3 regions of the Bacillus sp. WC2503 genome follow, and region 2 is predicted to be linked to each of the others. Evidence: riboswitches for the same ligand, from Rfam matches in the RefSeq annotation. Region 2 holds a riboswitch; each other region holds the start of a gene.
What was found. Region 2 has a riboswitch for thiamine pyrophosphate ahead of thiC (phosphomethylpyrimidine synthase ThiC). Riboswitches for the same ligand answer to the same signal wherever they lie in the genome.
Positions count from the first base shown of each region.

Region 1 (7,576 bases), 730 kb from region 2:
ATGATGTTAACATATCCATCGTTCGAGGACGAGGTAATTTCACTTGCACTTCACCAACTATTGATGCTGGTCTTTGAGATAAAATAAATACGCGATCAGAAAGTAAAATTGCTTCATCTAAGTCGTGTGTAACCATAACAATTGTTTGCTTTTCTTGATGCCAAGAATTTAAAAGCCAACTGTGTACTTCCATTTTTGTAAATGCATCTAATTTTCCAAAAGGCTCATCAAGTAGCATAATTGGCTTCTCACATAAGTATGTACGAAGAAAGCTAATTCTTTGGCGCATACCACCAGATAATGCATCAGGATAATGATCCGCATATTCATCTAACTCAAACTGCTTTAATGCTTCCATTCCTTCTGTTAACCTTTGTTTTTTAGATTTCCCCTCAATTTCTAATGGAAGAACAATATTTTGTAAAGCCGATCGCCACGGTAATAATAAATCTTGTTGTGGCATATAGCTTACAACATCTTGTTTTCTCACATGTTCCTCATTATAAAATACCTCTCCACTCGTTGGCTCTTCAACACTCGCAATCATATTTAACAATGTGCTTTTCCCACAACCACTTGGACCGACAAAAGAGACAAACTCTCCCTCCTGTATAGAGGCACTAATATTTGCTAATACATTCTTTCCATCGAAAGATTTCACAATATCTTTTATTTGTAATCCGCTCATTTTTCACTTGGAAGGAATTCATTTGTAAAAGCATCTTTTACATCAATTTTCTTTTTAATAACTTTGTTGTCGTATAAGAAATTCATGTAATTCGTCCAAACTTCTTCCTTCTGTACTCCCCACGCTTTTGCATCATCTTGATACTTCGTACTTAACCACTTTTGACTTTCTTGTACTAATTCCTTATTCACATCTGGAACAGCTTTAATTAAAATATCAGCAGCTTCTTTCGGCTCTTTAATTGCAAAATTATAACCTTCTGTCGTTGCAGTCATAAACTTTTTCACGAAGTCTTTATCTTGCTTCGTATGTTTTTCACTCGTAATAATAACAGGACTATAGAAATCAAGCGCTGGATCTAAGTCTTTCACCATAATCGTATTTAACTCTTTTCCTTGACGCTTCGCTTCAATGCCATCCCATCCATAATAAATCCATTCAAAGTCCGCATCACGACCGATTGATTTGAAGAAGTCTGTTTGTCCTAAGATAATTTTTTCGACTTTATTAAAATCAGCTTGATGTTTCTCCATAATTGTTTTTAACGTTGCTTCTTCTGCTGGTCCTCCCCAGCCACCATAACGTTTACCTTCAAAGTCTTTCGGTGACGTCATATTATCTTTTTTTAGTGATGCAAAAGCAGAGGTATTATGCTGAATAATTGCACCAACAGAAACAACTGGGATTCCTTCAACACGAGCTAATGTTACATTTTCCTGTGCGCTTATCGCAAAATCTGCTTTCCCAGAAGCAATCATCTGCTCTGCTGTGACATTATCACCAGGCTGGATAATTTCTACATCAAGCCCTTGTTTTTTGTAATAGTCTTTCGTTTTCGCTACATATAAGCCAGTATGATTCGTATTTGGAAACCAATCTAAAACAACTTTTACTTTTTTATCTTTACTTGCACTTTCTTCTTTCTTCGCCGGATTACACCCAGCCACACTTACTGCTAATAAAGCAGCTAACATAATTTTTAAACCTTTTTTCATTTTCTGCCGTCCTTTCTATATATCCATGGTGCTGTTATTCTTGCCATAAACTCCACGATAAAATACAGGCATAATGTCACCATGACGATAATTGCTGCAACACCAAATACTCGAGCAGTTAAAAAGGATTTTGTAGCTCTCGTAAGCATAACCCCTAACCCTTCACTTGCACCGAGCCATTCTCCGATAATTGCCCCCATCACGCTATATGTAACTGCAATTTTTAAACCCGAGAAAAAGTATGGGAGCACTGCCGGAAACTTTACTTTCTGGTAAACTTGCCATTTCGTTGCTTTCATTGTTTGCAACAATTTCAACATATTTTTATCTACAGTTTGAAAACCTTCTAAAATACTAAGCGCAATTGGGAAGAAACAAACGAGTATGACGACCATTACTTTCGGCAACATCCCATATCCAAACCAAATAATAAATAACGGTGCAAGTACAACGATTGGAATTGTTTGCGAAATAACGAGCAACGGATTTATTAAAATACGAAATAAAGGTATCACGTCCATAATAATTGCAATACTCGTCCCAAGTAAAATCGCAAAAAATAGTCCGATTATAACTTCCTGCAGTGTTTGCATCGTATTTGGTAATAGTAAATCCTTCATTCCAATTAATTCTTGAACAATGGCAGAAGGCTTTGGTAAAATCCACGGTTCGATTTTAAATAATGAAACAGATCCTTCCCATATCGCAATGAGAAGGATAAGCCAAATTGTTGTAATAAGTTTAGATTGCTTCTGGTTTTGCATATTCATCACGGTACTTCCAAACCTTTTCATCTATCGTTACACCAGTGCTTGGACGATAATGGATTTTAATAGAAGTAATCACTTCTTCAGCTCCAGCATCGACGCAAGCTTGCTGCGCACGTTTCACGACATCAAGAAGTACATCTAATTCTCCTTCCAACGTTGTTTCCATTGCTCCTACTTCATAACGAACTCCCGATTGTTGTATAACTTCAATTGCTCTATCAACAACAGAATATACATCTTTTGTTTTTGCTTGCGGTACTACTGAAAATGACATTGTAACTTGTTGTGACATAATAAAATCCCCCTTATAAAATATGTTTCCAAAAAAAGAAAAGGCTTTCCTACCATGTAGGAAAGCCTTGTATACAAGTTATTCTATAATAACTTATGCTACATCACTTTAAAGTAACTCCCTACGCTGGCATTATCCAGATCAGGTTGAGGGTCGATGTATACTTACATCCTCTCAGCCAATTGGCTCCCCGGTTCTTAATTCGTTCTCATTGTAGCATGATTTATTTTATTGAACAAACAAAAGCGTACATAATCATTTCATTACTTTTGGAAAATATCCAACTTTTTCACCATGAGCTAATAACAGCTGAATAAATTCTTTATTAATCGCTGGCACTATCAGCTCTTTTTTCTTAATCCATTCATTTGTTCTACGAGTACCCATGACAATTTCAGATTGCTGTGCTCCATCTCCTGCAACTTGAGAAGCAATTAACTCTGCTATTTCTTCATTTCCTTTTGCTAATTCAAGCCCGATATTTACATATTCCGAAAGTGGAACCATTTCAAGATTGTATCCACATCCCTCAATTAGCTTTATAAAATGTTCAAATTCAACTTGATGTGGATGACAAATATGTAACGTCTCTCCTACAATTTTTGGATCTTGTAAATACGATACAATCGACTTACTGGCAAAGTCAATTGGTGTAAAATCAACTTTCCACTTCACATTTGGTGCCTTTCCAATTAGAAGCATCGTTTTAATAAGACGATAAAATGCATTTCCTTCAATGTTTTGTTGGAACGAACCCGTTTCTGAATGACATGCTAGGTTACCTGCACGATAAATGTTCCCTCGTATACCGCTCTTCAAAGCTTCACGAACAAGATTTTCCGCCTGTAGTTTACTATCGGAATACACATTCTCTAACTCTACATTATAATTGAAATCACCTGTTTCCATATATGTATCCCATTGCTCTACCGCTAATTCTATCGGAATACCAATTGTAGAGATAAAGTGGAATGTAGCACCATTCTCGGCTAACGCTAGCATACGGCTCGTGCCTTGGACGTTCACATTTTTAAATTGTTTTACATCTCCAAAATGTCTTACATCTGCACCGCAATGAATTACCGTATCGACCTTAGAACTAATTAAAATAAATTCCTCTTCGCTCATCCCAAGATACTCTTCTCCCAAATCACCAGGTACAGCCTGTATACGCTGTAACCACTCTTCACATATATCATTAAAGTAGCTTGTTAATGTATCGATAATTCTTTGTTGCACATCTTTTGTCGGTCTTACTAAACAATAAATGGTAGCAGATGTATCTCTCAATAATTCATATAATATGTGCGACCCCAAATAACCAGTAGCTCCAGTTAAAAAGACATTTGAGATGTTAGTGTCTTCTAAAACATTCGAATAAGTAATAGTATTCGGTTCGTGAATCACCTTATATTCACGAAATACTTCTTCTGTCTCTACTTTTACTTCTCTCTCAATTCTAGCTAATCCATATATCGTTCTTTCTTTAAAGAAATCTTGAATTGTTAAATGTGAAAAATCTTCTTTTAACAATGTTAAGACTCTCAATACTTTCAACGAATGTCCACCAATTGTAAAGAAATCATCATGCACTCCAATTTTTGAAATTCCTAATACCTCTGCCCAAGCTTTCGCTATCTGTTTCTCCGCTTTAATAGAAGGCGCGACATATTCCTGTAGACGAACCGGCTCGTACTTTTCTTCTAATTGAGCTAACTTTTTAACATCAACCTTTTTATTTGGTGTAAGTAGTAGTTCATTAATATAAATTAATTTAGATGGTACCATATAATCCGGTAACTGCTCTTGTAACTGATAAACTAATTCTGGTATTTCCTTTTTGTTCAAAGTTGTATAGAATGCGATTAAATATTGGCTACCTTCCTTGCTCTTCTTAGCAAAAACAGCATTTTCTTTTATATTATGATTTTGAGAAATTTTACTTTGGATTTCTCCTAGTTCAATACGATGTCCTCTAATTTTTACTTGATCATCTTTCCGATGTAAAAACTCTATATTTCCATCCTCTAGCAACTTAACGATATCACCTGTTTTATATATATTAACTATAGGATTAAAGGGGTTCGGAATAAAAGCTTCAATTGTTTTATTAGGCTTATTAAAATACCCTTTTGCTAATCCTACTGAATCTATATATAATTCACCAGGTACACCAATTGGACAAAGATTCATATTCTCATCCAAAATCATAACTTGATAATTAGCACATGGTTTACCAATGGGAATACTCGCAACATCCTCATTTAACTGATTAGGTATTTTATAGGTTGTCGTCACTACAGTACATTCTGTCGGTCCGTATACATTATGAATTTCAACATTTGTACTTATTCTTTCTCTCCACAATTTAATAACCTCTACAGGCAACATTTCACCGCCAATCGCAATTCTTTTCAGGGAAGCTAGCTTATATATATCTTCTTCTGCTAAATAAGTTGCTACTTGTCGAACAAAAATTGTCGCTAATGCCAAGATCGAAGTTGCTTTCACTTTATAGATTGCATTTGCAAATGCTTCTACAGACAATCGCTCTTCCTCTAATAATACATACAAGTTTCCTCCGCAGAATAAAGAAGCAAATGACTCCCATACAGAAGCATCGAAACTAAAGGAAGGAAATTGGGCAAATACATCCTCTTCTGTCAATTCATATTGCTTTTGCATCCAAGTGTACAGATTAACAACGCCTCTATGTGCTAACATCGTTCCCTTTGGATTCCCTGTTGAACCAGATGTATAAATCATATAAGCTACATCATCACAATGAATAGACAACTTTACATCTATATCTTCATAAGTTTCACTATCATACATTGAAACTGTTTGAACCCCATCACATGTTATAGGCGTCTCTTTCATCAATATAACTTTCGCTTGGCTATCTTGAATAATGTACTGTATTCTACTTTCCGGATAATCTGGATCAATCGGAACATACGCTGCACCAGCTTTTAATATAGCTACCATACTTACTACTGTGTCTATGCTACGTTTCATAAATATTCCAACATAGTCTCCTAATTGGACGCCGTTTTTCATTAACATATGAGCTATTTGATTACTTTTTTTATTTAGCTCCTCATAAGTTAAAGTACCTTCCCTTGAAGATAAAGCTATACGATTTGGAAATTGAGTAACAGTATTATAGAACATATCGACGATACTTTTCTCAGGATATACTGCTGTCGTATCATTCACTTGACTATAAAGTGCCATCTCGGCCTCTGTAACAACACTAAAATGTTTTATGCATTTATTAGAATTTTGTGATGTATAAATTAAAACACCTTGTATTTGTTGTGCATAACGAGTAATCGTTGTCTCTTTCCAATTAACGCTATTAAATATCATTTCTACACTTTGCATATTTTTATTGAATACAAATTGTAACGTATTCTTGTCTTGTAGCTCATAATACGTTTCACCAATAATAATAGGTGACATTTCATATAATGTATTACCGTTTTGAAACTCTTCTATTTCTTCCTTATTCATTTCTTTAATTTGTTCCAGTTGCTCTTCAATCTGTAAATTCAAACTTTCATAGGAGAGAAAATTAGAAACTTCAATAGTAATCGGAAATAACCTTCCTCTTACATGATAAAGCACGACAATATGTTTTTCTTTAGAAATATGATATAACCACGTCGCAGTCGCTCCTATTAAATCTACAATATGAGTCAATTTTGGAAATGGTATAGTTTTTCTTTTTATTCCAAACTCTATCTTTTGCGCATCTTTAGGTATTTGAATACTCCCTTCTACTTTCCCTAAAAATTCTTTTACCATCCCATTATAAGAAATCGCCAATTTCATATTTATGTAAATTCCTCTCCTAAATATAATAAAGGTGTGAAAATTCACACCTTCTTTATCCCGTATTAACGGGCAGATTTGTTCAACTCATAATCAAGGGGGCTGCCCCCTTGATTAAAGTTTCACTTTTCCTTATTCGCTTTTAAACTCACCAATTAGCTCTTGCAATTCCTGAGAAAGCCAACTTAAAGAAGTCGCTAATTCTGCAATATCTTGTACTGATATTTCTTGCTCCTTCATGCTTTCTTCAACATTACTACTACTATTCGCATAAGTATTTGCAATATGTGATAATTCATTTACGACTTGAACGATATTCTGGCTATTTTGTAAAATATCACTCGAATTGCCAGAAACAGCTTTCACTTGATTTTTAACAGATTGTGCTGATTTCGAGATTTTTTCAAAGAAAGCACCACTACTTTGAACAAGTGTAATTCCAGATTCTACTTCTTTTGAACCTTTTTGCATTGAAACTACAGCCTCTTCTGTTTCAGCTTGTGTTTCACTAATTAATTTTGCTATATCTTTCGCTGACGTTTCAGTTTGTTCTGCTAATTTACGTACTTCATCAGCAACAACTGCAAATCCTCTTCCAGCTGCTCCAGCACGAGAAGCTTCAATAGAAGCATTTAAAGCTAATAAATTTGTTTGATTTGAAATACCTGTAATTACAGTTACAATATCACTAATTTCTTTTGATCTTGTTTCTAACGAATAAATAATAGAAGATAAATCTTTCACTGCATTTTGGATTAAACTCATTTGATTAATAATTTGTCCAATCACTTCATTACCTTCAATTGAATGTTGCTCCATACCTTCTGAGGCAACCGCAACTTGTTTCGCAGCTCCAGTTATCTCTTCTACCTTATCTTCCATTCCATGCACAATTCCTAAGCATTGTTGGACTGAAGTTTCTTGAGACTGTGCCCCTACTCTTAAACCTTCAATAGAACTTGCAATCTCTTGAACTGCCATGCTATTTTCCTCT
Region 1 covers NZ_JBQYMD010000001.1:5,083,671-5,091,246, reverse strand. Annotated here, with positions in the region: gene ACUN26_RS26220 (ABC transporter ATP-binding protein) at 1-688, opposite strand, end outside; gene ACUN26_RS26215 (ABC transporter substrate-binding protein) at 685-1,683, opposite strand; gene ACUN26_RS26210 (ABC transporter permease) at 1,680-2,453, opposite strand; gene ACUN26_RS26205 (MTH1187 family thiamine-binding protein) at 2,425-2,745, opposite strand; TPP riboswitch at 2,847-2,948, opposite strand; gene ACUN26_RS26200 (non-ribosomal peptide synthetase family protein) at 3,001-6,582, opposite strand; gene ACUN26_RS26195 (methyl-accepting chemotaxis protein) at 6,715-7,576, opposite strand, start outside.
Region 1: another riboswitch for thiamine pyrophosphate. It lies ahead of ACUN26_RS26205 (MTH1187 family thiamine-binding protein); the one in region 2 lies ahead of thiC (phosphomethylpyrimidine synthase ThiC).

Region 2 (7,576 bases):
AATTATTGTAATTGGAGCACTTGCTTATTTTATTGCACCGATTGATGCCATCCCAGATTTCATTGCTGGAGTTGGTTATACGGACGATTTAGGGGCATTAACGGCGGCACTAATACAGGCGTCATTATATGTCAATGAAGATGTGAAAGATAAGGCACGAGTGAAGTTGGCAGAATGGTTTGGTTCGGATATAGACACATCATTTATCGATCAGAAATTAGATCAATAGGTGAGAACTGTCATAGAGTGACAGGGCGAACGTAAGCGAGGAAGTGCATTATGCCATCAGGAAAAACGCATACGAAAATAAACTTAATATCCCTTCCGGTTGTTTTGTTTCTGCTCTTTTCGTATGGATTAACAAATTTTGATTTTTTATTAACTTTTGCAATTGGCTTTTTAGTAGGTACTTCATTTTTAACACCTGATTTAGATACGTACAGTAATGCGTATAATAAATGGGGATTCCTGCGTATATTTTGGTATCCGTATAAGAAAGTAATGCCACATCGTTCCTTTCTTACACATACGATTATACTTGGTGATGTAATTCGTATTGCGTACATGTTAATCGTATTTTCTCCGTTTTTATTTCTATTAAATGTAATAGCACTGGACGGGAACTTAATAGAAATTGCGAAAAAACATGAGGTGGAAATTAAAACGTTCCTAATGGGAATTGTTGTGGCGAGCACGCTTCACATTATAGCGGATAAAACGAATACGCGCCGAAAGAAAATGATGAGAAAAAAGAAGAAACGAAGAAGATAAAGTGAAACTGTAATCGGTAGGGGCACCCCCCGCTAATTATTAGCTCACACTAATCGGGAAAAGGACACTTGCAAATTGCAAGTGTCCTTTTTTTAAACAAACGTTTGTTTAAAATTAAGCTTTCAGCACTTTAATTCCTTTTACAATGTTCCAGATGAAGTAGTATAAGCTGATGATTCCGCAAATAGCTAAGACAATCATTGCTCCAATTCCAAGTGTTACATCTGGTTGGTCCGATCCGATACCCATAATTCCTAAAATGGCTACGCCGATAAATGTAGCGATACTTGGAATGATATGTGTCCATAGAGCACGTTTTGCATGTGGCTTTGTTTCAGCATCCCCCACAATCCAAACGATGATTGGGAATAAGATAGGGGCAAATAGTACACTAAAGTATGATAAAGCAGCTAGTATTTTGTTTCCATTCATATATATCACCTCATAAATAATTTCCGTTGTTATACTATTATTATGCAGTAATTTTTACAAGCTTACTATCGATGAACATTACAAGAACGTGACGATTTTGTAAGATTTTTTCTTTAAATAATAAAATTTTCAAAAAAATCTTTTTTTATGGAAAACGCTGTGATAAAGTATAAATGGGATTAGATGAAAACGTTTTCTTGAACGTTTTTTATTTTTAGACTTAAAGGTATGATGACCTGATAGTCTATTGATGAGGTTATTCTATTTAAAAGGGGATTCTTTAGGGGGAGAGAACAATGAACACATGGACACAAGTTTATGATCCGTTCGGTAACATTTGGATTTCGGCAGCAGTCGCACTTATTCCAATCATCTTTTTTTTCTTAGCTTTAGCAGTTTTCCGCATGAAGGGGTATGTGGCAGGGTTTATTACAGTTGTACTTACAATTTTAGTAGCGTTATTCGCTTATAAAATGCCGTTTACGATGGCGATGGCAGCAACCGGATACGGTTTTTTATACGGACTATGGCCAATTGCTTGGATTATCATTATGTCGGTATTTTTGTATAAAATTTCCGTAAAAACAGGTCAATTCGATGTCATTCGTGCATCTGTATTATCTATTACAAATGATCACCGTTTACTCGTTATTTTAATTGGTTTTTCATTCGGAGCATTTTTAGAAGGGGCTGCGGGATTCGGTGCACCAGTAGCAATCACGGCAGCGCTTCTAGCAGGTCTCGGATTAAATCCTTTATATGCGGCTGGTCTTTGTTTAATCGCAAATACTGCACCGGTAGCATTCGGAGCGATGGGAATTCCGATTACAGTTGCTGGACAAGTAACGGGTATTGATCCACATAAAATCGGACAAATGGCTGGACATCAGTTACCGTTTCTATCATTATTTGTTCCGTTCTTCATCGTATTTTTAATGGATGGGTTTAAAGGGGTAAAACAAACGTGGCCTGCGTTACTTGTAGCAGGTAGTTCATTTGCAATTACACAGTTTATTACAGCAACGTTTCTAGGGCCGGAGCTTCCGGATATTACGTCAGCACTTGTAAGTTTAGTGAGTTTAGCGCTGTTCTTAAAAGTTTGGCAGCCGAAAGAAATCTATCAATCTAAACAAGCAAATAGTGAAGTAGCGGCAACAACGACGACATCTATGCCAAAACTCACAATAGGAAAAGTAGTGAAAGCATGGTCTCCGTTCATTATTTTAACGGTTATGGTAGTTGTTTGGAGCCAAAGCTTCTTTAAATCTTTATTTGCTCCAGGAGGCGCTTTAGAAAGTCTTGTATTTAAGTTTGAAGTTCCAGGCTTACACAATTTAGTAATGAAAGCAGAGCCGATAGTAAATAAACCAACGCCTTATGAAGCAATTTTGAAATTAGATGTTTTATCAGCGACTGGAACGGCAATTTTAATTGCTTGTATTATTTCTATCTTTATTTTGAAAATGAGTGCAAAAGATGCAGTAGCGACATTTAAAGAAACGTTAAACGAACTTAAGATGCCAATTCTATCTATCGGATTCGTATTAGGATTCGCATTTATCGCAAACTATTCTGGTCTATCTTCTACATTAGCGCTAGCGCTAGCAGGAACTGGCGGACTATTCCCTTTCTTCTCACCATTCCTAGGTTGGATTGGTGTATTCTTAACAGGATCCGATACGTCTGCGAACGCACTGTTCTCGAATTTACAAGCAATTACGGCGCAGCAAGTTGGCGTATCTGAAGTACTTCTCGTTGCGGCAAATACAACAGGTGGTGTAACAGGTAAGATGATTTCTCCGCAATCGATTGCAATTGCTTGTGCTGCAGTTGGACTTGCCGGAAAAGAGTCGGATTTGTTCCGTTTTACAGTGAAGCATAGTTTGTTCTTCGTTATTATCGTTGGTATTATGACGTATGTACAGGCATATTATTTAACGTGGATGATTCCATAAACAATAAAAGAAATAAACTTTTCATTTTTCAGATTATCGTGTATGATGAGAAAGTATTGAAAATTAAATCAGTGATAAACTAGGGGTGCCTAACGTATGCGTAGGCTGAGAGAGAAGCGCGTGAACTTCTTAACCCTTTGGACCTGATCTGGCTCGTACCAGCGTAGGGAAGTTAGCGGCTTTACATAATGATGTCTTTTATGAGCCAGGTCCTTATTTTTTTATGGACCTGGCTCTTTTTGTTTTGGCATACGCTGGCCATATCTCGTCCTTGTCACGTACAGGGGGGCAACAAAGGTTATGAAACAATCTGTTTCAGCTGAACAAATTGAATTGAAATCGAGTTTACCAGGAAGTAAGAAAGTGTATGTAGATGGACCACGGGAAGGTATGAAAGTACCGATGCGTGAGATTGCACAAAGCGATACGAATGGTGTCCAAAATCCGCCCATCCGTGTGTATGATACGAGTGGTCCTTATACGGATCCGGCCTATAAAGTGGAGCTGGAAAAGGGGATTCCAACGCCGCGTCATTCTTGGGTCATGGAGCGCGGGGATGTAGAGGCATACGAAGGGCGTGAAGTAAAACCAGAGGATGACGGTGTGAAAGTGGCTTCGAAACATACACCTGTTTTCCCGCAAATGGATCGTAAGCCGCTTAGAGCGAAGGAAGGTGCAAATGTTACGCAAATGCACTATGCGCGTAATGGCATTATTACGTCTGAGATGGAGTATGTTGCGATTCGTGAAGGAGTGGAGCCTGAGTTTGTTCGTAAGGAAATTGCAGAAGGTCGTGCGATTTTACCAGCGAATATTAACCATCCGGAAGCAGAACCGATGATTATCGGACGTAACTTTCATGTGAAGGTAAATGCAAATATCGGAAACTCTGCTGTATCTTCTTCTATTGCAGAAGAAGTAGAGAAGATGACATGGGCAACGCGCTGGGGTGCAGATACGATTATGGATTTATCTACAGGTAAAAATATTCATACGACGCGCGAATGGATTATTCGTAATGCTCCTGTACCGGTTGGAACTGTGCCCATTTATCAAGCGCTTGAGAAAGTAAACGGAATTGCAGAAGATTTAACGTGGGAAGTGTACCGTGATACGTTAATTGAGCAAGCGGAGCAAGGCGTTGATTACTTTACGATTCACGCTGGTGTATTACTTCGTTACATTCCAATTACTGCAAAACGTACGACAGGTATCGTTTCACGCGGTGGTTCGATTATGGCGCAGTGGTGTTTATTCCATCATAAAGAAAACTTCCTATATACTCATTTTGAAGAGATTTGTGAAATTATGAAGCAGTACGATGTTTCATTCTCGCTTGGAGATGGATTACGTCCAGGTTCGATTGCAGATGCAAATGACGAAGCGCAGTTCTCGGAGCTTGAAACGCTTGGTGAATTGACGAAAATCGCTTGGAAACATGATGTGCAAGTTATGATTGAAGGACCTGGACATGTACCGATGCACTTAATTAAAGAAAATATGGAGAAAGAACTTGATATTTGTCAGGGCGCGCCATTTTATACACTTGGGCCGCTAACGACAGATATTGCACCAGGATATGACCATATTACATCCGCAATTGGAGCAGCAATGATCGGCTGGTTTGGAACGGCGATGCTTTGTTATGTAACGCCGAAAGAACATTTAGGTTTACCAAATAAAGATGATGTTCGAGAAGGGGTTATTACGTATAAAATTGCAGCACATGCGGCTGATCTTGCGAAAGGGCATAAAACGGCTCATCAGCGTGATGACGCACTTTCAAAAGCACGTTTCGAATTTCGTTGGCGCGATCAATTTAATTTGTCTTTAGATCCTGAACGTGCGATGGAGTATCACGATGAAACGTTACCAGCAGAAGGAGCGAAAACAGCTCATTTTTGTTCAATGTGTGGACCGAAGTTTTGTAGTATGAGAATTTCACATGATATTCGTGAATATGCGAAAGAAAATGACTTAGAAACGACAGAAGCAATTGAAAAAGGAATGAAAGAGAAGGCGAAAGAATTTAAAGATACTGGTAGTCATTTATACCAATAACACGTTACACCTCTTTACTTGATTGATCACACTGTAGTACCTAACTTAATTATAGAAAAAGCCCCCTTTGCTAAGACGGTAGCAAAGGGGGCTTCTGTTTTCTTTATAAGGCAAAGAAGAGGTGTACCCAGTAGTATAAGAGGAATAATGTGACGACTGTTGTGAGAGGAATAACGATGAGAGATACGCTTAAATAATCTTTCCATTTTACTTTAATTTTGTTTTGTTTCAGAATATACATCCAGATGAGGGAAGCTAGTGTACCGATTGGTAATAATAGTGAACCGATGTCACTACCAATAATGTTTGCGAGGTAGATTGTTTTTAATGTGACTGGATCTAGCCCCATTTCTGTTAATGTGATTGTACCAATCATAAGGGCAGGGTGGTTATTGAAGACGTTAGAGAGGATGGATACAAGTCCGCCCATTGCAAAGCTAGCATAGAGTAAATGCTGACTTACAAGTGGCTCGAGCCATTGCACAAGTGCGGCTGTTAATCCTGCGTTGTGAAGCCCGTAAATAATGACGTACATAGAGAAGGCGAAGATTAAAATGTGCCACGGTGTCTTTTTTAAAATATCGACAGGGTTTGTTCGTAAGTAGTACCATCTCCAGATAAGAAGAACGAGGGAACCTAGCACTGCAACGATTTCGATTGGGATAGATAAGAAGGATGCAACGAACAGAAGACAGCGCATAAGGAAGACAAAACCTAATACTTTTAACATGAATTTTGTACGTTTTTGTTTCGTATCAACAGAATTGTTTCCTTTTAACGGATGGAAGTTTTTCGTGAAGAAAATTTCTTCAATATCATATGAAGAAACCGGTAATTTCTCTGGTAATTTTTTCTTTAAAACAGTGTACATGAGCCATGACATAAACAATAATCCTAATGTTGCAGGTACAAACATCATAGCAGTATGCATATAAAGAGTCATATTAACGATATTTAATGCGATTAAGTTTACGATATTACTTACACCGATTGGTGCACTAGAAGCAGTGGCGATTAAAGCACCGCTTAATAAATAAGGAATTTGTTGATGAGGCTTTAATTGAAGATTTTTCAGAAGAAGGATTAGAATTGGGGTTGTAATCAAAATACTACCGTCATTATTAAATAAAAGAGTCATAAGAAAGCATAGTAATTGAATATACCAGTATAGGCGGCGTCCAGAACCTTTCGCTAAATTTGCGAGTTTTGCTGCAGCCCAATGGAAGAAGCCGAAGCTTTCTAATATAACTGCCATAACGATGGTCGCCAATATCGTTATGGAAGCGCCTCCGATTTTACTTATAATGTCTATGACATCTGGCCTTGAGACAAGTCCAGTAATGAGGATAATACCAGCGCCAATTGCTGCTGGCCATGCCTCATTTAAGCCACGAGGTCGCCAAAAGATAACAATCATCGTTAAGAAGAATACAATAATAGTAATCCATATCTCAATGCTCATATTTTACCTACCTTTCTATTTTTCCTTGAATCAATGTAGCTTGTCTCAAGGTCTGTATTGGTAGTATATTCGAAAAAGAATAAGAGGAACTAGACGTATAATAGAAGAAAGTGAATATGTGTTTTTCAAGCTATAGGACAAGTATACATACTAGTGAAATAACTATTAGGAGAGGAGTCTAATAAATGAGGGGCATTCTATGTACGAATGCCCCTCATTTATTCCGCTATTTGTGGGCAGTAAGACTCCTACCTCAAAATTCGGCTGGAGCAAAGAAGTTAGGTGGAAGTCCTGCTGCCCGTAAACGCCTGATTGGTGAAGGTTAATAATCAGTGGGGATGAACAAAACCCTTACTGATTAAAGTTTCACTTTGTTATTTTTCCTTCAAAAAAGTTCGATCCTTCAAGAATAAATTCCAGAAGAAAATGAATCCGGGTAGTAAAATTGCAATCCCGATTGCGTAGAGGATAAGAAGCGCATAGAATGTTTCGACCGTTGTAAAGCTTGTAAATACAGTTACGTCCGGGTAAATGATATACGGTAAATGAGCGACGCCGTAAGCGTAGCTTGCAAATGCATATTGAGCGACGACAGCTAAAACTGCAATGCGAGGAAACCCTAGTGTGCTATATTTCTTATTTGTCCACCAAAGGGAGGAATAGCCGATAACAAATAAAATGATAGAGACTGTAAACCATGGGAATTGCTTTATTAATCCTTGCATTAGCCAGTGTGTTTGTGGGTCCATTACAACGAGAGCTATAATTGCCGTAACGAGCGTTGCAGGACCAAGTATGATGGCATTTCTTCTATAAATTCTATATGCATCTTCTGAACCTTGCTCTCTCGCAAAATCCGCGAGAAAGAGAGAAGATAGAAACAGTTCCGAAGTTA
Region 2 covers NZ_JBQYMD010000001.1:4,355,302-4,362,877, reverse strand. Annotated here, with positions in the region: gene ACUN26_RS22600 (YkvA family protein) at 1-229, shown strand, start outside; gene ACUN26_RS22595 (metal-binding protein) at 280-771, shown strand; gene ACUN26_RS22590 (DUF4870 domain-containing protein) at 886-1,203, opposite strand; gene lldP (L-lactate permease) at 1,500-3,158, shown strand; TPP riboswitch at 3,230-3,345, shown strand; gene thiC (phosphomethylpyrimidine synthase ThiC) at 3,459-5,219, shown strand; gene ACUN26_RS22575 (arsenic transporter) at 5,323-6,681, opposite strand; gene ACUN26_RS22570 (hypothetical protein) at 6,867-7,007, shown strand; gene ACUN26_RS22565 (cytochrome d ubiquinol oxidase subunit II) at 7,056-7,576, opposite strand, start outside.

Region 3 (7,576 bases), 720 kb from region 2:
CGATTGTTGAAAATCATAGGTAGAAAATGATCAAACTTTTTTATAAAAACCAAACTTAAATCTGCTGAAGAAGAATCCATTTTGATCAAACTTTTTTTCAAAATAGATTCTTCTTATTTATCGTAAATATGGGTTTACGAGGCACTTTTAATCAAACTTTATTTTAAAGCTACAACATATTAACTTGTGTGCTTTAGGGCACATATAAAGTATAAAGTTTTTGTAGTAATTTTATATTAAGGCTTCTACTTTTTATGAAACAACTAATCCGTCTTCAAAAAGTTCAGATTCCCAAGAACTTATTTGACTCAATTTGATTTCAGGGGCTATATCATTATTTTTCTTTAGATGCGTCTCTAAATGGATTGGGTTAAGTAATTTTAGAAAGATAAGAATATCTTTTGCCGTTCTTACTTTTTCATCTCGATCAATGAAGGGGTAAAAATCTTTATCCATAAAAATATGTGCACGGTTCTCAAGATGACTGTCACCATGTAACACCAATCTATACATACTATTACTAAAATGCTCCTGATATTTTGGTTCTTTAGGTAGTTGATTTAGAATTCTAGAATCTGTAGTTAACTTATCAATACCCATTTTATAATTGAAGGTTCCAAATGCTTCAAGTACTTTTCTCATAGTATTTCCTATAGAATTTTCATACGTATCTTGATTTACCCCACTTGCATATTCATATATTTGTTGTAAAAACAAGCTATAATCGTTACTAACATCTTTAAAAGGAATTAAAGCATGGTTCATTAATTTAGATTTTAAAATCTCTTTATTTCCTTTTATTCCGATGTCGTTGTAGATTTTCTCTACATTATAGAATACTTCTAAATCATGGGTGAAGAATATAGCCTTACTTTCAGCGTTACCACTGTGAATTTGATTTAAGATAAATCTTAAAAACGAATATATGCCTATCTTATTCTCAAAATCAAAACTAGAAATTGGATCATCTAGTACTAATATACAAGGAGAAGAAAATTTATCTTCTTCAGATTTATTTTGGAACATTAGTGAGAAATAATAGCTTAAAGCTACTGCATTCCTTTCTCCAATAGATAGAGATTTTAATTGAATTTGCTCCCCACGGGATTTTATGATGTATCGATTATTATCTGCATGTAGTGTTAATCTGTCTTTAGCATAAAAAATGAAACTTAAAAATTTATTTATTGTATCACAAGCAATTTCTGTGTTTGCTATTTGTGCCTTCAAACTAGTTAAATAACTCTCTACTTTTTCTAATGCATTTGTTCCTTGTTTTATATTGAAGCAGAGTTTTTTATAATTTTGTCTTTTATCTAAATAATTATTATAGTCTTCTTTATTTTCTTTTAAAGCTATCTGTTGATTTATCTCAATTAATTCTTGCTTAATAGCCTCAATTTTTGAAATTTGTAAATTAAATTCTTCAATTTGATGTTTAAATTCATCTAAAGTCTCATTAATTAATCTATGTACTTTTAAAATTTCAAATTCAAGATGTATAGGTATATAAACATTTATTTTTTTTGCAGATATACTGTCATTAATTAATTCAACTTGACGATTATATTCTGTATACAGTTCTTTAAGTTTATAAATTTTATCTTTATTGTCAAAATTATCATAAGCTGAAAAATCAAATTGAATGTAATTTATATTAAGTTTTTCCAAATCTCTTATATGGAGTTTGGCATCTTCAGTTTCTAATATCAGAGACAGTGACTTTAAAACTGATTGTTTATATTCATTACTTAAATCTTGATAGCATACTGGACAATGAGTTTTTTCTTCTAAAGATAGAATTTCCGTAGATTGGTTTAAGAAGTTATTATTATTTTCTTCAATAATATTTAAAATTTTCTTTTCACGCTCTGTTAAATCAGGTATAGGGATTTCAAGCGATAAATGACGCCTGATTATTTCAATGTCCTTTGAAATATTATGTATATTTTGAGGGACTGGAAGTAGACTTGCTTGTTTAGAAGTTTCATAAATATTATATTTAGTTGTGTATCTCTCTTCTAAACATTCAAGATCCTCTTCACGTTCTTGAATGTGCATTAAACTATGTACACCTTGCTCACTTACGGGTGAGTTTGTTTTATTACCAAGAATTTTTCTTTGTCGTTCAGCCCATTTTCTTCGAAGTTTTTCTATAATTTTTCCTAAATAATAGTCTGGTGCATCTGTAGAACTTCTATCTAAATAAACTCTTTCACGATCTCTTAAATCAGATAATTCTTTTTGGCGTTCTGATATTTCTAATTCTGTTTTTGTTATTTTTTCTGAGATATCTTGTTGAGCGCCTAACATAACAATTGTATCTAAGCCTTCTTCTTTAAAATGAACATTATTCAAAATAAAGTCTTCATTGTAGACAAAAATAGGTACTTCCTTAAGAGTTTCTTCTGAAATTACATTCCTAGTTTCGTTATCCTCACCCAATTCCTTGAATATTAGAGTTTCGTAATTCCCCTTGTGTAAGGGGTCCATTAACGTAACTCTTTTCTCATAAAAAGCTTTAGATAAACTGGATTTACCACTTCCATTTTTTCCATAGATAATTGAAGATTTTTGATTAACTTTATCAAAAAAAGCAAATTCACTATTTTCTTTAAAGCAAGCTCCTTTAATTTCAATAGCTGAAAAATTCATCTTCATAGATCCCTCCTATAATGTGATATGAATATATATTACTATATTTTTAAATCACGATAATTATAAAATCTATCAATTAAAGTAAATTACTATACTAATTCCGCAAAGTTGGAAACATAATATATAAATTATAAAATTAAATTTGCTTCTTTTTGAATGAACTTCTATTTTATAAGAGGGCTGATTAAAACTTATTTAGAATTCTTTGATTGAGGGGATAACATATCACATCTTTTTTTGTAAACGCAGCAAGTTCATTCGAAATTTTGCGTCTTTCTTACAACCACCTGATATTTATTTTAAACTCACAACTTATATTTGGATATTATTTTGTAAATCACAGATAGTAATTTCTAAATAAAAAGTGAACTATGTATACTTTTTATTTATGTGCAATTTAATAAACTCTAGATATTGTTGTTAAATCAAAGGTGTAACATGTTTTAAGATTTATGTACAAGAAAGTTTTATAGAGATAATCCAGCGTCTGTAGCGACAATAATTTCATTTACATCTTTTCTAAGTAGCTGGCTTTTCACAGCATTAAACTGTTTACCAGTTTGTTTAATAACCGTTAATTTCAAACGCTCCGGTAGCATCGGTAAGTCTTCTAAATTCCACTTTTTATATTTCACATCATAGCTTTCTGGATCTGCTAATGTAACGAGATGACCTAAAGCCCAAGTTACAATATATTTACTACCTTCAAGATAACCGTTTCCTTTTTTATCACACTTCAGTACACGAGCAATATCTCGCGCAACGGAAGGTTTTTCAGCGATTACAACGCTTTTTGACATATTAAAAACATCCTTTCAAATTTCCATAAGTTAAATATAGCATACATTTTCTTGAGATTCAGTTTCGCTCGAGGTTTGAGCTGTTTTAGTGGAATGAACAAAACTCCCACTGATTAAAGTTTCACTTTATACGGAAAAGTAAAGAACTTGTTATTTTACTAGAATAAGAGTAGACTTTGAAGTAGATGAATAAGAAACACATGGGAGTTTGTGGATGCAAACTGAGAGTATGACTAATCCGTCATTGACCATTTGAACCTGTTGGATAATGCCAGCGTAGGGAGAGTGTAAAAGCACATGTTCAGGCACTTTGCATACGCGCAAAGTGCCTTTTTGTGTATCTCCCATCATTATAGTTAGGAGATGAAAAGGATGAATATGAAAGAAATTAGTAAAGTAGTGGATTTAGTGAGGGAATCTAATCCGCTCGTTCATAATATTACAAATGTTGTTGTAACAAACTTTACAGCGAACGGTTTGTTAGCACTAGGGGCATCGCCTGTAATGGCGTATGCAAAAGAAGAAGTAGCAGAAATGGCTAGCATTGCGGGAGCGTTAGTATTAAATATGGGAACACTTCGTCCCGAGGAAGTAGAAGCGATGTTACTTGCTGGTAAGTCGGCTAATACGAATGATGTACCAGTATTGTTTGATCCTGTTGGCGCAGGAGCAACATCGTATCGAACAGAAGTTGCGAGACATATTCCAGCTGAAATAGATCTAGCGATAATTCGTGGGAATGCAGCTGAAGTAGCTAACGTTATTAATGAGAGATGGGAAATTAAAGGGGTAGATGCTGGTACTGGAAATGGCAATGTTGTAAATATTGCAAAACAGACAGCAGAGGAATTGAATACAGTTGCGGTCATTACTGGAAAAGAAGATGTCGTTACAGATGGAGAGCGAACGATTCTTATTCGAAACGGTCACTCTATTTTAACAAAGGTTACTGGAACGGGTTGTTTACTAACTTCTGTAATAGGAGCATTTATTGCGGTAGAAAAAGATTATGTAAAGGCAGCAGTAGCAGCAGTAACATTTTATGGTGTAGCTGCGGAACTAGCAGCTGCTAAGACGGTAGAAAAAGGGCCTGGTAGTTTCCAAATTGAATTTTTAAATCAATTAGCGAATACAACTTCCGGTGATGTTGAGAAGTATGGGAAGATTGAGGAGTTAGAGTAAGGGGATGAAACACATGATGCGCATTGAAACCAAGAAAATGTCTAACCTATTACAAGTGTATTTTATTATGGGAAGCAATAATTGCATGAAGGATCCGTTAGCTATATTGAAAGAAGCGTTAGACGGTGGAGTGACACTTTTTCAATTTCGTGAAAAGGGAGAAGGGACTTTAACTGGAGAGGATAGAGTGCGTTTTGCAAAGAAATTGCAGGCGCTTTGCAAGGAATATGGTGTTCCTTTCATTGTAAATGATGATGTAGAATTGGCCGTTGAATTAGATGCAGATGGTGTTCATGTAGGACAAGATGATGAAGGGATTGCATCTGTTCGTGAAAAGATGGGAGATAAAATTATCGGTGTATCTACACATACAATTGAAGAAGCAAAATGGGCGATTGAAAACGGAGCTGATTATTTAGGAGTTGGCCCTATTTTCCCAACGAGTACGAAAAAAGATACGAAAGCTGTTCAAGGAACGAAAGGTTTAGCTCATTTTAGAGAACAAGGAATTACAGTGCCGATTGTTGGTATCGGTGGGATTACAATTGAAAATACTGCTGCCGTTATAGAAGCGGGTGCGGATGGTGTTTCAGTTATTTCTGCAATTAGTCTAGCGGATTCTGCGTATGAAAGTACGAAGCGATTAGCTGGGGAAGTAAATAAGTGTTTGTAGATAAAAGACCATGTAGTATGAAAATACTACGTGGTCTTTTGTCGTATAAAACAAAATATGCCGCCTAAACTAGTATGTATAAACATATATTGTTTCGGAGGCGAAGGCATGATTGTATTTCAGGATATTATAGCTGCTTATGAGAAAATGAAGGGCATTGTACATATGACCCCATTAGATTATTCAAGTACATTTAGTGAGTTATCACAGAATGAAGTGTATTTAAAGCTGGAGAATTTACAAAAGACAGGCTCTTTTAAAGTACGTGGTTCTTATAATAAAATGGTTTCTCTTGAGAAAGGTGATTTAGAAAATGGTGTTGTTGCGGCATCTGCTGGAAATCATGCGCAAGGAGTCGCTTATTCTAGTAATATGCTTAGTATTCCTTGTACGATTGTGATGCCAAAAGGTGCTCCGTTAAGTAAGGTACTTGCGACAAAAAAGTACGGTGCACATGTAGAATTACAAGGTGATGTATTTGATGATGCATTAGCTTATGCACTAGATTTAAAAGAGAAGACAGGAGCGAAATTTGTACATCCATTTGATGATGAAGCAGTAATTGCTGGTCAAGGTACAGTCGGTCTGGAAATATTACAACAGCTGGAAGAGGTAGAGGCTGTTATTTGTCCTATTGGAGGTGGAGGATTAATTGCAGGAGTTGCGATGGCAATTAAAGAACAAAAGCCATCAGTGAAAATATATGGGGTGCAGACACTTGCTTGTCCGGGAATGAAACAGTCACTTGAGGAAAAGAAGGTAATAACAGTAGAGTCGACGCCAACTATGGCGGATGGAATCGCGGTTAAAAGGCCAGGTGATTTGACTTTTGAACTTGTACAACGTTATGTGGATGATGTGTTTTGTGTAGATGAAATGGAAATTGCACGAACGATGTTAATGCTTCTTGAACGGAACAAATTGTTGGTTGAAGGGTCTGGTGCGAGCTCATTAGCTTCTTTGCTTTATCACAAAGTCCCAATAAAAGAAAAAAAGGTCGTATCCGTACTAAGTGGTGGAAATGTCGATGTAAACTTTATTTCGCGTATTATTGAGCATGGAATGGTTGAAGCAGGACGCTTCATTCACATCGCGACAATGATTAAAGATAAGCCAGGCTATTTGCATCATTTGCTCGAGATTGTAACAAATTTTGAAGCGAATGTATTAAATATACATTTAGAACGGATTGGTACAAAGGTATTTCCAGGATATGCGCAATTGCACTTGTCATTAGAAACGAAAGATAGAAATCATATTGAAGAAATATTGAGTGGTTTAAAAAAGAAAGGGTATGTTGTAGAAGTTATTGATTGAAAAAATTAAACAAACGTTTAATTAAAAAAGCACAAACCCTTTTAATTTATAGGTTTGTGCTTTTTATTTAAAACATAATTGAAATTAAGAGCATTCCAATTCCGATAGAAGTAAAGGTTGCGATTAAGCCGGGAATCATGAAGCTATGATTTAAAACGTATTTACCGATACCTGTTGTACCAGTGCGGTCGAAGTTAATGGCAGCAACAATTGTTCCGTAGTTTGGAATGAAGAAGTATCCGTTTACTGCAGGGAACATAGCAATCAGTAATGCTGGCGGAATACCAAGAGATAGTCCAAGTGGCATTAAGGCACGAACTGTTGCTGCTTGGCTGTACAGTAAAATAGATAGAATGAATAATGCGATAGCAAATAGCCATGGTGCACTTGTAACTAAGTGCTGAATTGATCCTTGAATCATATTTAAGTTTCCGTTAAAGAAAGTATCTCCCATCCAAGCGATACCGAAAATAGCAACAACCGCTGTTGCTCCAGCTTTAAAGACGTTACCAGACACAATGCTTTCTACATTTGGTTTACAGAAAATAATAATAAGAGCTGCGATGGTTAACATAACCATTTCAATTGTGTTTGGCATGGAAAGACGAACTAACTTCCCGTCAACCATCCATCCCGGACGAAGTGCTTCAAATGAACCAAGAAGTACGACAAGGAAAGTTCCTACTAGGAAAAGAATAACTGATAATTTAGCGCCTTTTACACCTACAAATTCTTTTTTCTTTTCAAGCTTAGGAATCATACCTTCTTTTAATCGTTTTAAGTATTCAGGGTCTTCATTTAGTTCTTTCCCCATTTTACTAGCAACGAATGCAGCTACCATACAAGCGATGAAAGTAGAAGGGATACTTACTTTTAAAATATCTAATAAGGTAATTTTATAGTCAGCTAACATTGCTAAAAGGGCAACTGTGGCAGCTGAAATGGG
Region 3 covers NZ_JBQYMD010000001.1:5,074,278-5,081,853, forward strand. Annotated here, with positions in the region: gene ACUN26_RS26165 (AAA family ATPase) at 253-2,661, opposite strand; partial or broken gene ACUN26_RS26170 (toprim domain-containing protein) at 3,138-3,458, opposite strand; TPP riboswitch at 3,649-3,758, shown strand; gene thiM (hydroxyethylthiazole kinase) at 3,831-4,640, shown strand; gene thiE (thiamine phosphate synthase) at 4,654-5,313, shown strand; gene ilvA (threonine ammonia-lyase) at 5,422-6,630, shown strand; gene ACUN26_RS26190 (anaerobic C4-dicarboxylate transporter family protein) at 6,698-7,576, opposite strand, start outside.
Region 3: another riboswitch for thiamine pyrophosphate. It lies ahead of thiM (hydroxyethylthiazole kinase); the one in region 2 lies ahead of thiC (phosphomethylpyrimidine synthase ThiC).